4 regions of the Pseudomonas sp. NPDC090208 genome follow, and region 2 is predicted to be linked to each of the others. Evidence: predicted binding sites of a transcription regulator. Region 2 holds the regulator's gene; each other region holds the start of a gene.
What was found. The regulator FliA, encoded in region 2, starts transcription of late flagellar genes. The targets are predictions, from matches to a motif close to CTAAAGTTTNNNNNNNNNNNGCCGNTAA.

Region 1 (4,213 bases), on a different contig from region 2:
TCAAAAGGCACCGCTGCTCATCAGCTGCCATCCACCCCTCTCACCTCTGACATTACCTCAGCTAAAGACACAAGCTCTGCTCGCGATGGCGTCAGCCCAGACAAAACGATGCCAACTGACTCACCCCAGAACTCACTCCCTCCAAACGCCGGCTCAAACTGTATTTGTGCCCGAAAAGGTGATAAACCAGCTATCCAGCCCCTCAATTGATACGTGGTGTAACGAGTCGTGAAACGCCATTTCGATGATATTCAACTGGGCAGCATCGAGCTGTTCTGTCTGGCCGCCGAGGCCGGGAGTTTTACTGCCGCCGCGCTGGCCGCCGGTGTCACGCCGGCAGCGGTGAGCCGTTCGATCTCGCGGCTGGAGGAGCGTCTGGGCGTGCGCATGTTTGTGCGCACCACCCGCAGCATCCGTCTGACCGAAAGTGGCCGGGTGTATTTCGAGCAGTGCAGCCACGCGCTGACGCAACTGATCGAGGCCGAGCGGCAGGTGTCCGGGCAGCAGCTCAAGCCGTCCGGCACGTTGCGCATGAGCATTCCCACCACTTACGGCCATTACCGCATCCTGCCGCTGTTGCCGGAGTTTCGTCGGCGCTATCCGGAAGTGACGGTGGACATCAACCTGAGCAACCGCAATATCGATTTCGTCGAGGAGGGCTACGACATGGCCATCCGCGTGCGCACTCAGCCGGATTCGACCCTGATCGCCCGCAAACTGGAAGACGGCGCCCTGGTGATGGTGGCAACGCCCGAATACCTGCAACGGGTGGGCACGCCGCAAACCCTTGAAGACCTGGCCGATCACGACTGCATTCAGTACGAGTTGCCCAGCAACGGCCGGCGCATTCCCTGGCTGTTTCAGGAGAACGGCCAGTTGCGCGACATTCTCGCCGAAAGTGGTTATTGCTGTTCGGACGACGTGCTGGGCGGCGTGACTCTGGCCCGCCACGGCGCCGGTCTGTTTCAGGCGTACCGCTTCGTGGTGGAAAAGGACCTGCGCGACGGCACCCTGGTCGAAGTGCTCAAGGACTACGGCGGACGCTCGCGGCCCTTCACCTTGCTATACCCCAGCAACCGCCATGTGCCACTGCGGCTGCGGGCATTTATCGATTACCTGCTGGAGTGCCGGGAAAGCTGGCAGATGTGATGCTCACCGATATGGCCCCATGTAGGAGCTGGCTTGCCCTGCGACCTGCCGCGAAGCGGCAGCAAACCCGGCTGATGCGGTGTATCAGATGTACCGCATGCGCAGGTTTTACGACGGGTTCCCCGTCGCTCGCAGGGCAAGCCAGCTCCTACAGGGGAATGGCGTTCTCAGGTGCGCTGTGCTGTTCGTCGGGCGCTGCTCAAGAAACCCTCTGCGCAGCCGAACAGAGAGAGGCAAGCCCGCCGTTTTACAGCTGAATGCAACGCGGCGGCACAGGGAAGTGACCAGCAGGCAAACCCTCCGGCCCGCATGGGCAGAGGGCAGTCCTCCCTGACGAGATTCCTCCATGTCGAAATCCCTTAAATTGCAGATTCTGGCGCTGCTCAGCGGCAGCCTGTTTCTGGTCCTGCTGATTGCACTGGCCTGTTTCCAGTTTCTCTCCAACAACGTGCAGGCCTATCGCGGTCTGCTGGAAGGTCCGTTGCAGGCCTCCCAGCTCGTCGATCAGGCCAACCTGCAATTCAAGATCCAGGTGCAGGAATGGAAAAACGTCCTGCTGCGCGGCAAACAGGCCGGTGACCGTGACAAGTTCTGGGGCCAGTTCGAAGACCAGGAACGTCAGGTGCAAGACACCCTCGGACGGCTCAGCGCGATGACAGGGCTCGACGGGGCAACCAAGACCCAGGTCGAGCGTCTGCGTGACGAGCACCGGGCGCTGGGCGTGGCCTACCGCAAGGGCCGTGATGCGTTCGTCGCGGCAGGCGGTGATCCGGTCGCCGGTGATCAGGCGGTCAAGGGCGTGGACCGCGCCGCCAGCGAGCAGATGAGCAGTCTGGTGGCGACGCTGCGCAAGCAAAGTGACGAACAGTCGCAAAGCATCAGCAGCACGGCCAGCCAAACCATCGTCGTCGGTACGCTGGTGATGCTGGTTTCGGCGTTGCTGGTGGGCCTGCTGACCCTGTGGATGGTCAACCGCAATATCGTCGGGCCCATCCGCAGCCTGATCGACTACGTCGCGCAGTTGAGCGAAGGGCGTTTCAGCGAGCGTGTCGCCGTGACCCGACAGGACGAACTGGGCCGTCTGGCCGTGGCCGCCAATACCCTGCGTGATTTTCTTGCCGACACCTTCAGCCGCCTCAAGCGCAGCACCACCGACCTGGACAGCGCTGGCGGCGAGCTGAAGGCGATTGCCGCGCTGATGGCTCAGGGTTCCCACGAACAGTTCGAGCGCACCGATCAGGTGGCCACGGCGATGACCGAGATGTCCGCCACCGCTCAGGAAGTCGCCCGCCATGCAGCACAGGCCGCGCAAGCCGCCGATGAAGCAGACCGCAGCTCGCAGGACGGCGGCAAGGTCATGAGCGCGACCATCACCGCGATCACCCGCATGCGCACCGAAATCGGCAACACCGCCACGGTCATTCGCCGGCTGGAAAGCGACAGCGAGCGCATTGGCAAGGTGCTGGAGGTGATTCGCGGTATCGCCGAGCAGACCAACCTGCTGGCGCTCAATGCCGCCATCGAAGCGGCGCGGGCAGGGGATGCCGGGCGTGGGTTTGCCGTGGTCGCCGATGAAGTGCGTACCCTGGCCCAGCGCACGGCCGCTTCGACCGCCGAAATCAACCAGATCATCAGCTCGGTGCAGACCGGTGCCGTAGACGCTGCCCAGGCCATCGAAAACGGCCAGGCGCGCAGCCAGGAAAGTGTCGATCAGGTGACGCTGGCGGGCTCGTCGTTGCAGCGCATCACCGAAGCGGTCGAAGCCATTCGCGACATGAACCGGCAGATCGCCACGGCTGCGGAAGAACAGACCTCGGTGGCCGAAGACATCTCGCGCAACCTCACCGAAATCACCGCCATCGCCACCACCAACCAGGACAACGTGCAGCGCACCCAGACCGCCAGCCGCGATCTGCATGAGTTGTCGGTGGGCTTGAACGACGTGATTTCGCGGCTCAGCGCTTAACCTGTAGGAGCTGGCTTGTCCTGCGAGCGCGCCGGGGTCGCGTTCGACGGAACTCGTCGTAAAACCTGTGCACGCGGTCTGTCTGATACACCGCGATATCCGGATTTACTGCCGGTTCCCGGCAGGTCGCAGGACAAGCCAGCTCCTACAAATGACCGTTTTCAGCTCTGCCGGAACACCAACGCCTTGAGCCCACCCTCCGGTTCGATATCGGCGAACTCAGGCGGATTCTCCAGGCGCTGCTCGAAACGTAGCGTCGGTACTTCCCGCGCCATACTCTCGATAAGGAAGTCGGCGCCCAGCGACGGATCGTTCATGCAGGCCAGCACGCAGCCGTCGGCGGTCAACAGCTCCGGCAACTTGCGCAGCACGCGCTGGTAGTCCTTGGTCAGCAGAAAACTGCCTTTCTGGAACGACGGCGGGTCGATGATCACCAGGTCGTACGGCCCGCTGTTTTTCACCTTGCCCCAGGATTTGAACAGCTCGTGGCCAAGAAAGCTGACCTTGCTCAGGTCGTGGCGGTTCAGGCGATGGTTGTCGCGACCCCGACTCAAGGCGGCGCGGGACATGTCGAGGTTGACCACAAAGTCTGCGCCGCCCTCGATGGCGGCCACGGAAAAGCCGCAGGTGTAGGCGAACAGGTTGAGGATGCGCTTGCCACCGGCCTGGGCACGCACCCAGTCGCGGCCGTAGCGCATGTCGAGGAACAACCCGGTGTTCTGCTTTCTGCCGAAGTCGACGAGGTAACGCAGGCCGCCTTCGGTCAGCGTCCATTCTTCCGGCATCTCGCCCAGCAGGGTTTCGGTCAGGCTGTCGGCCAGGTAGCGATGTTGCAGCAACAGGGTATGGGCCTGGCTGCTGCGCCAGGCCGAGGACTGCACCAGCTCCGCCAGCAGCCGCTTCAGGGCGTCCAGCTCATCGTCGGCGGGCGCCTTGAACAGCGACACCAGCACCACGCCCTGCATCCAGTCCACGGTCAGTTGTTCCAGGCCCGGCCAGCGACGGCCACGGCCGTGGAACAGACGACGGGTTTCACTCGGCGCCGGGTCGAGGGCAGCAAGCAGGTGGGTGTTCAGGGTCTGAAGGGCGTCGGTGTTC
Region 2 (4,213 bases):
TGGCCCATCTGGCGCGCATGATCGTCACGCCGGAGATCGAACCGCTGGAAGAAGGCGGGGTGATTGCCATGGTCGGCCCGGCCGGCATGGGCAAGACCACCACTCTGGCAAAACTGGCGGCGCGATATGTGTTGAAATACGGCGCACAAAATATCGCGCTGGTGAGCATGGACAGCTTCCGCATCGGTGCCCAGGAGCAGCTCAAGACATTGGGGCGTATCCTCAATGTGCCGGTGACCCATGTCGACCCGGGGCAGTCGCTGGCTCAGGCGCTGGAACCGTTGCTGCGCAAGCGCGTCGTGCTGATCGACACCGCCGGCCTGCAGGCCAGCGATCCGGCCCTGCGGCTGCAGCTGGAAAGCCTCGCCGGTCGCGGGATCAAGGCGCGCAATTATCTGGTCCTGGCCACCACCAGCCAGAAGCAGGTGCTGACAGCGGCGTACCACAGTTACAAGCGTTGCGGTCTGGCCGGGTGCATCCTGACCAAGCTGGACGAAACCGCAAGCCTCGGCGAAGTGCTGAGCCTGGCGGTGACACACGAATTGCCCGTGGCCTATCTCACCGATGGCCCACGGATACCGGATGATCTGCATTTGCCACGTCGGCACCAGCTGGTGAGCAGGGCTGTCAGCGTGCAGATGCAGGAGGAGCCTAGCGAGGAAGCGATGGCGGATATGTTTGCGGATCTTTATCACAGCCCCGACAAGCGCGTGGGCTAGGTAGGGAAAATGACACAGGAATATACCTGCATCGATGGTCTGCCAGGCATTGTTCACACACTGAACGTGCAGCCCTACATGTGGCTTAGGTCTAAGCAAGACAAGGTAAAGAATTAACTATGGGCAGCATGCATCCCGTACAGGTTATCGCGGTGACCGGTGGCAAAGGTGGCGTCGGCAAGACCAACGTGTCAGTGAACCTCTCACTGGCCCTGGCCGAGCTCGGGCGTCGCGTCATGTTGCTGGACGCCGATCTGGGTCTGGCCAACGTCGACGTATTGTTGGGGCTGACCCCCAAACGCACCCTGGCCGACGTCATCGAGGGACGCTGTGAGCTGCGCGATGTCCTGTTGCAGGGCCCTGGCGGCGTGCGCATCGTGCCGGCCGCTTCGGGCACCCAGAGCATGGTCCAGCTGACCCCGGCCCAGCATGCCGGCCTGATTCAGGCGTTCAGCGAGATCGGCGACAACCTCGACGTACTGGTGATCGACACCGCTGCCGGGATCGGCGAATCGGTGGTCAGCTTCGTGCGCGCGGCTCAGGAAGTGCTGCTGGTGGTGTGCGACGAACCGACCTCGATCACTGACGCCTACGCGCTGATCAAGCTGCTCAACCGCGACTACGGCATGAACCGTTTCCGCGTGCTGGCCAACATGGCGCAGAGCCCGCAGGAAGGGCGCAACCTGTTCGCCAAGCTGACCAAGGTCACCGACCGTTTCCTCGACGTGGCGCTGCAATACGTCGGCGCTGTGCCGTACGACGAGTGCGTGCGCAAGGCCGTGCAGAAACAGCGTGCCGTGTACGAAGCATTCCCGCGTTCCAAATGTGCGCTGGCGTTCAAGGCCATCGCGCAGAAGGTCGACACCTGGCCGCTGCCGGCGAATCCGCGTGGCCACCTTGAATTTTTCGTTGAGCGCCTGGTTCACCAGACCAGTGCAGGGCCCGTGTCATGACAGCAAGTGGCTATCGCATGTACAGCAAATCATCCAAAGATTCCCAGTATGAGCTGATCGAGCGTTATGCCCCCTTGGTCAAGCGCATCGCTTACCACCTGCTGGCACGTCTGCCGGCCAGCGTGCAGGTCGAGGACCTGATCCAGGCCGGCATGATCGGCCTGCTCGAAGTCTCGACCAAATACGACTCGACCAAGGGCGCCAGCTTCGAGACCTACGCCGGCATCCGCATCCGTGGTGCGATGCTCGATGAAGTGCGCAAGGGCGACTGGGCACCGCGCTCGGTACACCGCAATACGCGCATGGTCAGTGACGCGATTCGTGCAATTGAAGCAAAAACCGGTCGTGACGCTAAAGATCACGAGGTTGCTGCCGAACTTCAAATGAGTCTCGACGAATATTACGGGATTCTGAACGACACCCTGGGCAGTCGTCTGTTCAGCTTCGACGACCTGTTGCAGGACGGCGAGCATGAAGGGCTGCACGAGGACGGCGCGAGCCAGTCGCTCGAACCGTCGCGGGATCTGGAAGACGAACGTTTCCAGAGCGCGCTGGCGGACGCCATTGCCAACCTGCCGGAGCGTGAACGCCTGGTGCTGGCGCTGTACTACGACGAAGAGCTGAACCTCAAAGAGATCGGGGAGGTCCTGGGGGTCAGCGAATCGCGGGTCAGCCAGCTGCACAGCCAGTGCGCCGCGCGCTTGCGTGGCCGGTTGGGAGAGTGGCGCGCGCGGTAACGCATCGAACGCAGGGGCGGCATTTCGCGGCATCTGCGTGCTGTATGTAAGACCGGCTGTGCAGGGCGTTTGAGGGCAACGGTAGACAAGGCAGGAGCCGGTCGGATCAGGTTTTTGCAGGCCTGTTTCGCTGTGCGCGTGATCCCTTCTCGTCATCATCCCCCTTCGTTTTCGCAGAGCCGCTCAGAGAGTAATGATTGAACGCGCACCCAGGAACTGGATGCGTTAAAGACTGCTTGGAGGTCGAATTGGACAAGAACATGAAAATCCTCATCGTTGATGACTTTTCAACGATGCGGCGGATCATAAAAAACCTGTTGCGTGACCTGGGGTTCACCAACACGGCCGAAGCAGATGACGGTACCACCGCATTGCCGATGCTGCAGGCCGGTGGCTTCGATTTCCTGGTGACCGACTGGAACATGCCCGGCATGTCCGGCATCGACCTGCTGCGTCAGGTGCGCGCCGACGAGCGTCTGCGTCATCTGCCGGTTCTGATGGTGACTGCCGAGGCCAAGCGCGAGCAGATCATCGAAGCCGCTCAGGCCGGTGTGAACGGCTACGTGGTGAAGCCATTCACCGCGCAGGTTCTCAAAGAAAAGATCGAGAAGATATTCGAGCGCGTCAATAGCTGATGTCCGCTGCGAGGGCGCTATGAATCCTGAAGATTCAACGATGGGTGACTTCGAGTCGACCCTGAAGAAACACGCACAGGAATTGGTCGAAAGCCTTGAACAAGGCAAGTTCGGCGAGGCCGTGCAGGTCATCCATGAGCTGAATCAGACCCGGGATCGTGGCCTGTATCAGGAAGTCGGCAAGCTGACGCGCGAGCTGCACAGCGCGATCGTCAATTTCCAGATCGACCCGCGCATGCCGCAGGCCGAAGAAGTCTCGCAGATCACCGACGCCACCGAGCGCCTGTCCTACGTGGTCAGGCTCACGGAAGGTGCGGCCAACCGCACCATGGATCTGGTCGAACAGAGCACGCCGTTGATGAACGGCCTGAGTGCCGACGCTCGCGCCTTGAGTGCCGACTGGGGACGCTTCATGCGTCGCGAGATCAGCGCCGACGAGTTTCGTGATCTGGCCCGTCGCGTCGACGGCTTCCTGGCGCGCAGCGAGACCGAAACCCAGCAGGTCGCCAGCCACCTGAACGACATTCTGCTGGCCCAGGATTACCAGGACCTGACCGGTCAGGTGATCAAGCGCGTGACCACACTGGTCACCGAGGTCGAGAGCAATCTGCTCAAGCTGGTGCTGATGGCCAGCCAGGTCGATCGTTTTGCCGGGATCCAGCACGATCAGGAACACTTCCGCCAGCAAAAAGAACAGGAAAAACTTCATTCCAAGGGTGAAGGTCCGCAGATTCATGCCGATAAACGTGAAGACGTCGTATCCGGTCAGGATGATGTGGACGATCTGTTATCCAGCCTTGGCTTCTAAGATTTTAGATTCCAGGTTCTATGTGAAAGTGGCTGCTGATCCGGCGCGTGAATGCTTCGTCGAAAGCAATGTGCCCGGACGCTGATGCAGCCCCTGGATCGGTTTGACGGTTAATTTTAGGAGCACCCCCAATGAGCTTCGGCGCCGATGAAGAAATCCTTCAGGATTTTCTGGTAGAGGCCGGCGAGATCCTGGAGCAGTTGTCCGAGCAATTGGTCGAGCTGGAAAGCCGACCGGATGACGCGGATCTGCTTAATGCCATTTTTCGCGGTTTTCACACTGTAAAAGGGGGCGCCGGCTTCCTCCAGCTCAACGAGCTGGTTGAATGCTGTCACATCGCCGAAAACGTGTTCGACATCCT
Region 3 (4,213 bases), on a different contig from region 2:
GTGCCACTGTCAGCGCTCGACAAATTCTAAATACTGAAAGCAGCGTTCGATTAAATCGATGGCCTGCGTCCCGGATGCGGTTGTTCCCGGGCCACATTGAGGAACGGATCGACCAGCGACGGCCGTGCGGTACCCCGGCGCCAGGCCAGGCCGACATCCAGGGTCTGGTTGAGGTCGGCAATCGGCCGCGCTTCGATGATGTCGCCTTCCAGCGACCAGGGCCGATAGGTCATGTCTGGCTGGATCGACACGCCAAGCCCCGCGGCCACCAGACTGCGCACCGCTTCGGTGGAGGCCGTGCGCAGGCTGACGCAGGGTTGCAGACCGGCCTGGGACCAGATGCGCTGGGCGTTCACGCCCATTTCATCGACATTGAGCTGAATCAGCGGCTCACGGGCGACGTCGGCCAGATTGATGTTGTCGTGCTCCAGCAGCGGGTGCTGCGCTGGCAGCCACAGCCGGTGTGGCGAGTGGGTCAGCACCTCGGTCTGCAAGGCGTGACGGTCTTCGAGATTGGACAGGATCAGCACGCCGACATCGATCTCGCCGCTGACCAGCAAGTGCTCGATGTAGGGGCGTTCGTCCTCCATCACACGGATATCGACATTGGGGTAAGCGCGCTGAAAGCGGGTCAGCAGGTCGGCCAGGTAGTAACCGGCGACCAGGCTGGTGACGCCGACGATCAATTGGCCGGCGATCTGGTCAGTGCCCTGTTGCAGGCTGCGTTTGGCGTTTTCCACGGTGGCGAGGATCAGGTGCGCCTGACGCAGAAACTGGTGGCCCTGGTGCGTCAGGGTCATGCCCTTGGCGTGGCGGCTGAACAGGCTGACGCCGATGTCCTCTTCCAGTTGCTGGATCGCCAGGGTCAGGGTCGACTGGGAAATGAACACCGCCTGTGCGGCGGCCGAGATCGATCCGGTTTCGGCCACGGCGATGAAGTGGCGTATCTGGCGCAGGGTCATCATGACGGGGCAGTCCTTGTTCTTTTTCGAATGCTTCAAATGTATATCGCTTTTTACGATGGCGAGCCAGCTCGGTCGCAACATCTGGAAGCACACCTGAAAACCCGCATGGAAACGTTCGTCTTACCCTGCGGGTCGATCATTTGAATCATTTCCAGAGGTGTCCCATGAATACCCGTGGCTTGCTCGATCAACTGTTGAAATCCGGTCAGGACCTGCTGCAGAACAAGACCACTGGCGCGTCCGGCTTTGGCGCTCAGAGCAAGAGCGCCCAGGGTGGGCTGGGGGATCTGCTCGGCAAGGCGGGCGGTGGCAACCTGGGCAGTTTTCTCTCCGGTGCCGGCGGCGGCGCGTTGGCGGCAGGTGCCATGGGCTTGCTGCTGGGCAATAAAAGTGCGCGTAAGCTGGGCGGCAAGGCGCTGACTTATGGCGGTCTCGCCGCGCTGGGCGTGTTGGCCTACAAGGCCTATGGCAACTGGCAGGCCAATCAGGGCGGCGGCCAGCCTTCCCAGCCGCAGACCGTCGACCGTGTGCCGCCGGCCCAGGTTGAGCAGCACAGCGAATCGATCCTGCGCGCGCTGGTGGCGGCGGCCAAGGCTGACGGGCATGTCGATGAGCGTGAGCGGGCATTGATCGAGGGTGAGTTCACCCGCCTGACCGGTGATCGCGAGTTGCAGCACTGGCTGCAGGCCGAACTGAACAAACCGCTCGACCCGGCCGACGTTGCCCGCGCCGCCCACACCCCGGAAATCGCCGCCGAGATGTACCTGGCCAGCGTGATGATGGTCGACGAGGAGCACTTCATGGAGCGGGCGTATCTGGATGAACTGGCCAAGCAGTTGAAACTGCCACCAGCGTTCAAGACCGAGCTGGAAAGCCAGGTGCGCCAGGCGCAGCATTAATCCCCGCCGCTCCCTTGTAGGAGTGAGCTTGCTCGCGATGCTTTTGATCAGGCCCTGCAAACATGCCTGACACACCGTGATCGCGAGCAAGCTCACTCCTACAGTTGCAATGAAGGCATCACGATCGTGTGTTTGCCCGGTTGGAAAAGCGGCAACTCCTCACCATCAAGCCCTCCCTCAAAGCGCCGATAACCTGTCAGATATTTCCGTCATATGTGTGCGTTATTGCGTAAGTTACGTCGGAAATAGTCAGCTTTATTGGTAAGGCACTAGGCTATACTCTCGCTCGCTTTGGGCCGTCTTTCGGTCCGCTTCTTGAACCCGGTTTTACCGAGTTGAACTCTTGAGGGCTGACTGTGAAGAACTGGACGTTGCGTCAACGTATTTTGGCGAGCTTTGCCGTTGTCATCGCCATCATGCTGCTGATGGTTGTCGTGGCTTTCAATCGGCTGCTGGTGATTGAAAGCAGTGGCGACGAAGTTCGCCTCGACGCGCTGCCAGGCGTTTACTACAGCAGCACCGTACGTGGCGCCTGGGTCGAAAGTTATGTCCGTACCCAGCAGTTGCTCGCCGAAGGGGCCGGGCGCGATCTGACCAATGCCGAAGAAGACCAGTACAAGGACTTCGAGGACCGCCTGCAGGCGCAGATCGCCAACTACCAGAAGAGTATCTTCGAAGAGTCCGACCGCAACGATTTCGCCCAGTTTCTGCAACTGCGCGAGCGTTATCAGATGGTCCTCAACAACGTGCTGGCGTCTTACCAGAACGGCAACTTCGTGATGTCCCAGCGTGTGTTCACCGAACAGATGACACCGATGTGGTTCGAAGGCCGCAAGATTCTCAACGCGCTGGGCACCAAGAACAAAGTGATTGCCGACCGTGCATCCGACGCCATTCAAGCCGCCGTTTCCAGCGCCAAGATCACCCTGGGCATTTCCCTGATCATGGCCGTGCTGGCTGCTGCGGCCTGCGGCCTGTTGATGATGCGGGCGATTCTGTCGCCGATGGAGCGCATCGTGCAGATTCTGGAAACCATGCGCACCGGCGACCTGAGTGCCCGCTTGAATCTGGATCGCAAGGACGAATTCGGCGTGGTGCAGACCGGTTTCAACGACATGACCACCGAGCTGGCTGCACTGGTTGCCCAGGCCCAGCGTTCTTCGGTACAGGTCACCACCTCGGTGACCGAGATCGCCGCCACTTCCAAGCAACAACAGGCCACTGCCACCGAAACCGCCGCCACCACCACTGAAATCGGTGCGACCTCGCGGGAAATCGCCGCGACGTCCCGTGATCTGGTGCGCACCATGACCGAGGTGACGTCCGCCGCCGACCAGGCCTCGATCCTCGCCGGCTCCGGCCAGCAAGGTCTGGCGCGCATGGAGGAGACCATGCACTCGGTGATGGGCGCGGCCGATCTGGTCAATTCCAAGCTGGCGATCCTCAACGAGAAGGCCGGCAACATCAATCAGGTGGTGGTGACCATCGTCAAGGTCGCCGACCAGACCAACCTGCTGTCGCTCAACGCTGCCATCGAAGCCGAGAAGGCCGGTGAATACGGGCGCGGTTTTGCTGTGGTCGCCACTGAAGTGCGGCGCCTGGCCGACCAGACGGCTGTCGCCACCTATGACATCGAGCAGATGGTCCGAGAGATCCAGTCGGCGGTGTCGGCCGGGGTGATGGGCATGGACAAGTTCTCCGAAGAAGTCCGTCGCGGCATGTTCGAAGTGACGCAGGTCGGCGAGCAGCTTTCGCAGATCATCCATCAAGTGCAGGCGCTGGCGCCGCGGGTGTTGATGGTCAACGAAGGCATGCAAGCCCAGGCCACTGGCGCCGAGCAGATCAACCAGGCGCTGGTGCAGCTGGGCGATGCCAGCAGCCAGACTGTCGAGTCGCTGCGTCAGGCCAGCTTCGCCATCGACGAACTGAGCCAGGTCGCTGTCGGTCTGCGCAGCGGCGTTTCGCGCTTCAAGGTCTGAGTCGAGGCCATGATCGAGCATTCCGTCAAACGCAGCGCCGCGCTGGTGTCGAAGAGCAAGCTGTTTCTGCTGTTCCGTCTCGGCCCGGAGCGTTATGCGCTGGAGGCGACGGAAGTGGCCGAGGTGCTGCCGCGACTGGCGCTCAAGCCGATTGCCCAGGCGCCGCACTGGGTGGCCGGGGTGTTCGCCCATCGTGGCGCCGTGGTGCCGGTGATCGATCTGTGCGCATTGGCCTTCGGCCAGCCGGCGCAACTGCGCACCAGCACCCGATTGGTGCTGGTCAATTACCGCTTCGATGGCGAACAGCCGCCGCGCTGGCTCGGGCTGATTCTGGAACAGGCGACCGACACCCTGCGTTGTGCGGCGGACG
Region 4 (4,213 bases), on a different contig from region 2:
TGCCGCTTTTTATCGAGGCGAAACCGGCGCTGGCACGTCGGTTGACGTGAGCGAAAGCCCGGTACGCACCCTGAGGGCGAGGAGGTAGGGTTCAAGGTCGATGGGACGAACCTTGAGTTCTGTGTCCCTCCGCGCTGGCTTTTTATTCGGTCATTGGATTCAGCAGCTTGAGTAACAGCAAACACCCCCGCAGCGCCCGGTCATCAGGTCCAGGCCTTCTGCAAGAGGGCGGCGATTATAACTGAAATGTTATTTCCGACAAATAACAGGGCGATTTAGTCAATACGCCAATGTGTCACTGGTGGCAAACCGCCGCAGGCTGTAGGCGATTGTGGCTGCGAGGGGCCTGTTCCAGACGGTTCTGCGTTGACTGATCTACCGATTTCGCGAGCAGGGCTCCCTCCTACGAGGGCGGTGGTGGTCTCGGGAAATATGAATGACCGGCTGACCCGACACAGCGTTTTGGCGGTCGATAAATGCTTGATGACTTGACCCAAACCTGTGGGAGGGAGCTCTGCTCGCGATGGCGTCATGTCAGACACTGCTGCGTTGACTGATCCACCGCTATCGCGAGCAAGCTCACTCCTACAGGGGGCTGTGGTGGTTTTGAGAAATGCGCATGACCGGCTGACCCGATACAGCGTTTTTCCGGCCAATGAACATTTGATGGCCCGACCCCAAACCCGTGGGAGGGAGCCCTGCTCGCGAAGAGGCCATTTCAGGCACTGCTTTACCGTCTGATCCACCGCCATCGCGAGCAAGCTCACTCCTACAGGGCCGGTGGGGTCTCGGAAAATGTGGATGACCGCCAGACATGGCACAGCGTTTTGCCGGTCGATAGATGCTTGATGACTTGACTCAAACCCGTGGGAGGGAGCCCTGCTCGCGAAAGGGCCATGTCAGACACTGCTGCACTGTCTGATCCACCGCCATCGCGAGCAAGTTCACTCCTACACAGATCAAACCGTAAACTTGCCCACCATCCCGTTGAAAGCCACCGCCAGGCGCGAGAGTTCCTGGCTGGAGGCGTTGGTCTGGTTGGCGCCGGCGGCGGTCTGGGCGGAGAGGTCCTGGATGTTGACCAGGTTGCGGTCGACTTCGCGGGCGACCTGGGCCTGTTCTTCGGCGGCGCTGGCGATGACCAGGTTGCGTTCGTTGATCTGGCTGACGCCTTCGCTGATGCGTTCCAGTGCGCGGCCGGCTTCGGTGGCCAGGGTCTGGGTGTTGACGGCGATGGCCTGACTCTTGCCCATGGCTTGCACGGCTTCGTCGGCGCCGTTGCGGACCAGGGTGATCATCGATTCGATCTCTCCGGTGGACGCCTGGGTGCGGGCGGCGAGGGCGCGGACCTCGTCGGCGACCACGGCAAAGCCGCGGCCTTGTTCACCCGCGCGGGCGGCTTCGATGGCGGCGTTGAGGGCCAGCAGGTTGGTCTGTTCGGCAATACCGCGAATCACGTCGAGGACTTTGGTGATGTCGCGGATCTGGCCGGCCAGGGCTTCGACGCGCTGGGTCGAGTCGTTGATTTCCACGGTCATGGTGTTCATCGCCGTGACCGCCTGTTGCACCTGCTGCTGACCCTTGAGGGCGTCAGTGGCGGTCTGGGCCGAGACTTGCGAGGCGCTGGCGGCGTTGCGCGCGACTTCTTCCACGGCAGCGGTCATTTCATTGACCGCCGTAGCGGCCTGCTGGATCTCGTCGTTCTGGCGTTGCAGGCCACGGGTGCTGTCGTCGGTGACCGCCGTCAGTTCTTCGGCAGCCGAGGCCAGTTGGTCCGAGGCGCTGGCAATCTGTTGCACCGTGCCTTTAAGGCTGCCTTGCATGTGCGACAGCGCCTTGAGCAGTTGCCCGGTTTCGTCCTGGCCCTGGGCGACGATGGCCTGGGTCAGGTCACCGCTGGCGACCCGCGAGGCGCTTTCCACCGACAGATAGATCGGGCGGGTGATCATGCGGGTGACGATCAGGCCCAGAGCAATGGCGCTGATCACCGCAATCAGCGAGCCGACCATCAGTATCCAGCTCACCTGGCTGTTGGTGGCGACGCCAGCGGCGCTGGATTCATTGGCCTGGCGGGCGTTGGATTCGATGATGATCTTCAGTTCGCCCATGGTCTTGCGGTAGACCGGGGTGACGTTGTTTGCCGCCAGCTTGCCGGCCTGCTCGATGTCGCCACTCTGCACGGCAGCGAGGGCGTTCTGCGCAGCGGAAATGTAGGCTTGCCAGTCGCGCTCGAAATCGTCACCGGCGGCTTTTTCGTCGGCCTGTAGCGGTGTGCCACGGTAGATCCTGAAATCAGTATCGGCCTGGGCCTGATTTTCGCGGAACGACTGCAGCGCCGAGTTGATCTCGTCGGGGCTGGCCTTGAGCGCGCTGAGGGCGATGACCTTGAAGAAGTCGCGGTTGGTAGCGATGACGTTGGCCTTGACCGAGTCGACCTTGGCAATCGACAGCAGGTTGTTGCTCACCGTGTTCTGGAACAGATCATATAGACGCGTGATACCGGACTGTCCCAGCACGCCCACCACGATGGTGATCAGCGCGCACAGACAAAAAGCAGACAGCAGCTTGGATTTGAGTTTCAGGTTGATCAGCCAGGACATGGGGGCTACTCGGGGTCGGAAAGGTAGGCAGTCGGCAGGACGGCTCCCGCTTTACGGCGTATCGGCGGGGGTGAGGCGGACTTTACACATTTTGAAATAACTATGATGAAGGGCGTCATTTCACTGTTTTCCTGCTGTAATCGCCTAAGCTTTGCCATGGCTTAGCCGATAACCGGGGCAAGCGGCGTCTTGTCGCAGCGAAAGTGTGCCCGGTTTGCCTGAAATAACTTGATGGCGAATTGATGTTGGCTATCATCTGCACCGCCGAGAAAACCAGGCGGTGGGACGGTGCTGTAGCCCGTTGTGTAATGGCCCGAGGGCCGATTTTTACTCGCTTGACAGGAATCTCGATGCTGGCGTGGAACCAAAAAAGCTTTCTGATCGTCGATGATTTCTCCGATTTCCGCAGTTCGGTCCGCTCGATGCTGCGCGAATTGGGCGTCAAGGAAGTAGACACCGCCGACAATGGCGAGCAGGCGCTGAAGATGTGCTCGCAGAAGCGCTACGACTTCATCCTGCACGATTTCAATCTGGGCGACGGCAAGAAGAACGGCCAGCAGGTGCTCGAAGACCTGATGACCGACAAGCTCATCAGCCACGAAAGCGTGTTCGTCATGGTCACCGCCGAAAACAGCCAGGCGATGGTCATGAGTGCGCTGGAGTGGGAGCCGGATGCCTACCTGACCAAACCGTTCAACCGCGCCAGCCTTGCCCAGCGTCTGGAAAAGATCGTCCAGCGCAAGAACCTGCTCAAGCCGATTCTGCAGGCGCTGGACCGTGGCAAACCGGCCGAGGTGCTGGCTGCCTGCGTCAACCTGACCAAACAGGACCCGCGTTTTGCGCCGTTGTGCCTGCGCTACAAGGCCGATGCGCTGCGCGACCTGAATCAGAACGAGCCGCTGGAAGCCTTCCTCAAGTCGATCATCGCCGACCGCCCGCAGCCTTGGACGTACTCGGCGCTGGGCAAGCTGCTGTACAAGCGCGGTCGGCATGCCGAAGCGCAGGGTGTCTATGAAGACGCCATTCGTGCATTTCCGGCGATGCCGGTGCTGTTCGACGGTCTGGCGGATGTCCTGATTGCCAGCGGCGACCGCCGCCGTGCGCAGAAGATGCTCGAAGAAGCCGTGCGCCTGTCACCGTACGCCGTGCGCCGTCAGCATCTGCTGGGCAAGCTGGCGCTGGAAAACCAGGACTATGATGGCGCCTCACGGGCCTATCGTCAGGCGGTTTCCCAGGGCCAGTTCTCGCGCTTCAAGGACCCGGAAACCAACCTCGGTTTGGCGCAAGCCCTGATCAGCAAGGGCGCCGAACGCGGTTTTGATGCGCGCACGCGGGTCGAGATCAACCAGACTCTCGGCGATGTTGCCAAGGAACACGCCAACGACGCCGGCCTGCAAGTGCGTGCGCGGCTGATGAAAGCCACCAGCGTGATCAACTCCGATCCGGAAATGGCCGCCAAGCTGACCGAGCAGGCCATGAGCCGGCTGGAAGGCATGGAACAGTTCCTCAGTGCCGATGCCGCGCTGGCAGTGGCCGCGCAGCTGAAGCAGCTGGGTCAGGAATCGGCCGGTGCCGGTGTGTTGAAAAGCTGCGCGGAAATCTACGGCGACGAC

Region 1: ACIPL0_RS30275 (methyl-accepting chemotaxis protein) is a predicted target of FliA. The motif match lies at 1,348-1,375, and genes of this name have one in related genera.
Region 3: ACIPL0_RS30380 (methyl-accepting chemotaxis protein) is a predicted target of FliA. The motif match lies at 2,029-2,056, and genes of this name have one in related genera.
Region 4: ACIPL0_RS14390 (methyl-accepting chemotaxis protein) is a predicted target of FliA. The motif match lies at 2,659-2,686, and genes of this name have one in related genera.

What each region holds. Positions count from the first base shown of each region.
Region 1 covers NZ_JBIVCU010000031.1:33,671-37,883, reverse strand. The annotation lists gene ACIPL0_RS30280 (LysR family transcriptional regulator) at 229-1,149, shown strand; gene ACIPL0_RS30275 (methyl-accepting chemotaxis protein) at 1,496-3,115, shown strand; gene ACIPL0_RS30270 (class I SAM-dependent methyltransferase) at 3,277-4,213, opposite strand, start outside.
Region 2 covers NZ_JBIVCU010000017.1:137,631-141,843, reverse strand. The annotation lists gene flhF (flagellar biosynthesis protein FlhF) at 1-719, shown strand, start outside; gene fleN (flagellar synthesis regulator FleN) at 839-1,672, shown strand; gene fliA (RNA polymerase sigma factor FliA) at 1,669-2,409, shown strand; gene ACIPL0_RS24685 (chemotaxis response regulator CheY) at 2,670-3,044, shown strand; gene ACIPL0_RS24680 (protein phosphatase CheZ) at 3,064-3,852, shown strand; gene ACIPL0_RS24675 (chemotaxis protein CheA) at 3,984-4,213, shown strand, end outside.
Region 3 covers NZ_JBIVCU010000032.1:20,837-25,049, reverse strand. The annotation lists gene ACIPL0_RS30390 (LysR substrate-binding domain-containing protein) at 51-965, opposite strand; gene ACIPL0_RS30385 (tellurite resistance TerB family protein) at 1,130-1,864, shown strand; gene ACIPL0_RS30380 (methyl-accepting chemotaxis protein) at 2,221-3,843, shown strand; gene ACIPL0_RS30375 (chemotaxis protein CheW) at 3,853-4,213, shown strand, end outside.
Region 4 covers NZ_JBIVCU010000007.1:231,683-235,895, reverse strand. The annotation lists gene ACIPL0_RS14390 (methyl-accepting chemotaxis protein) at 960-2,600, opposite strand; gene ACIPL0_RS14385 (response regulator) at 2,951-4,213, shown strand, end outside.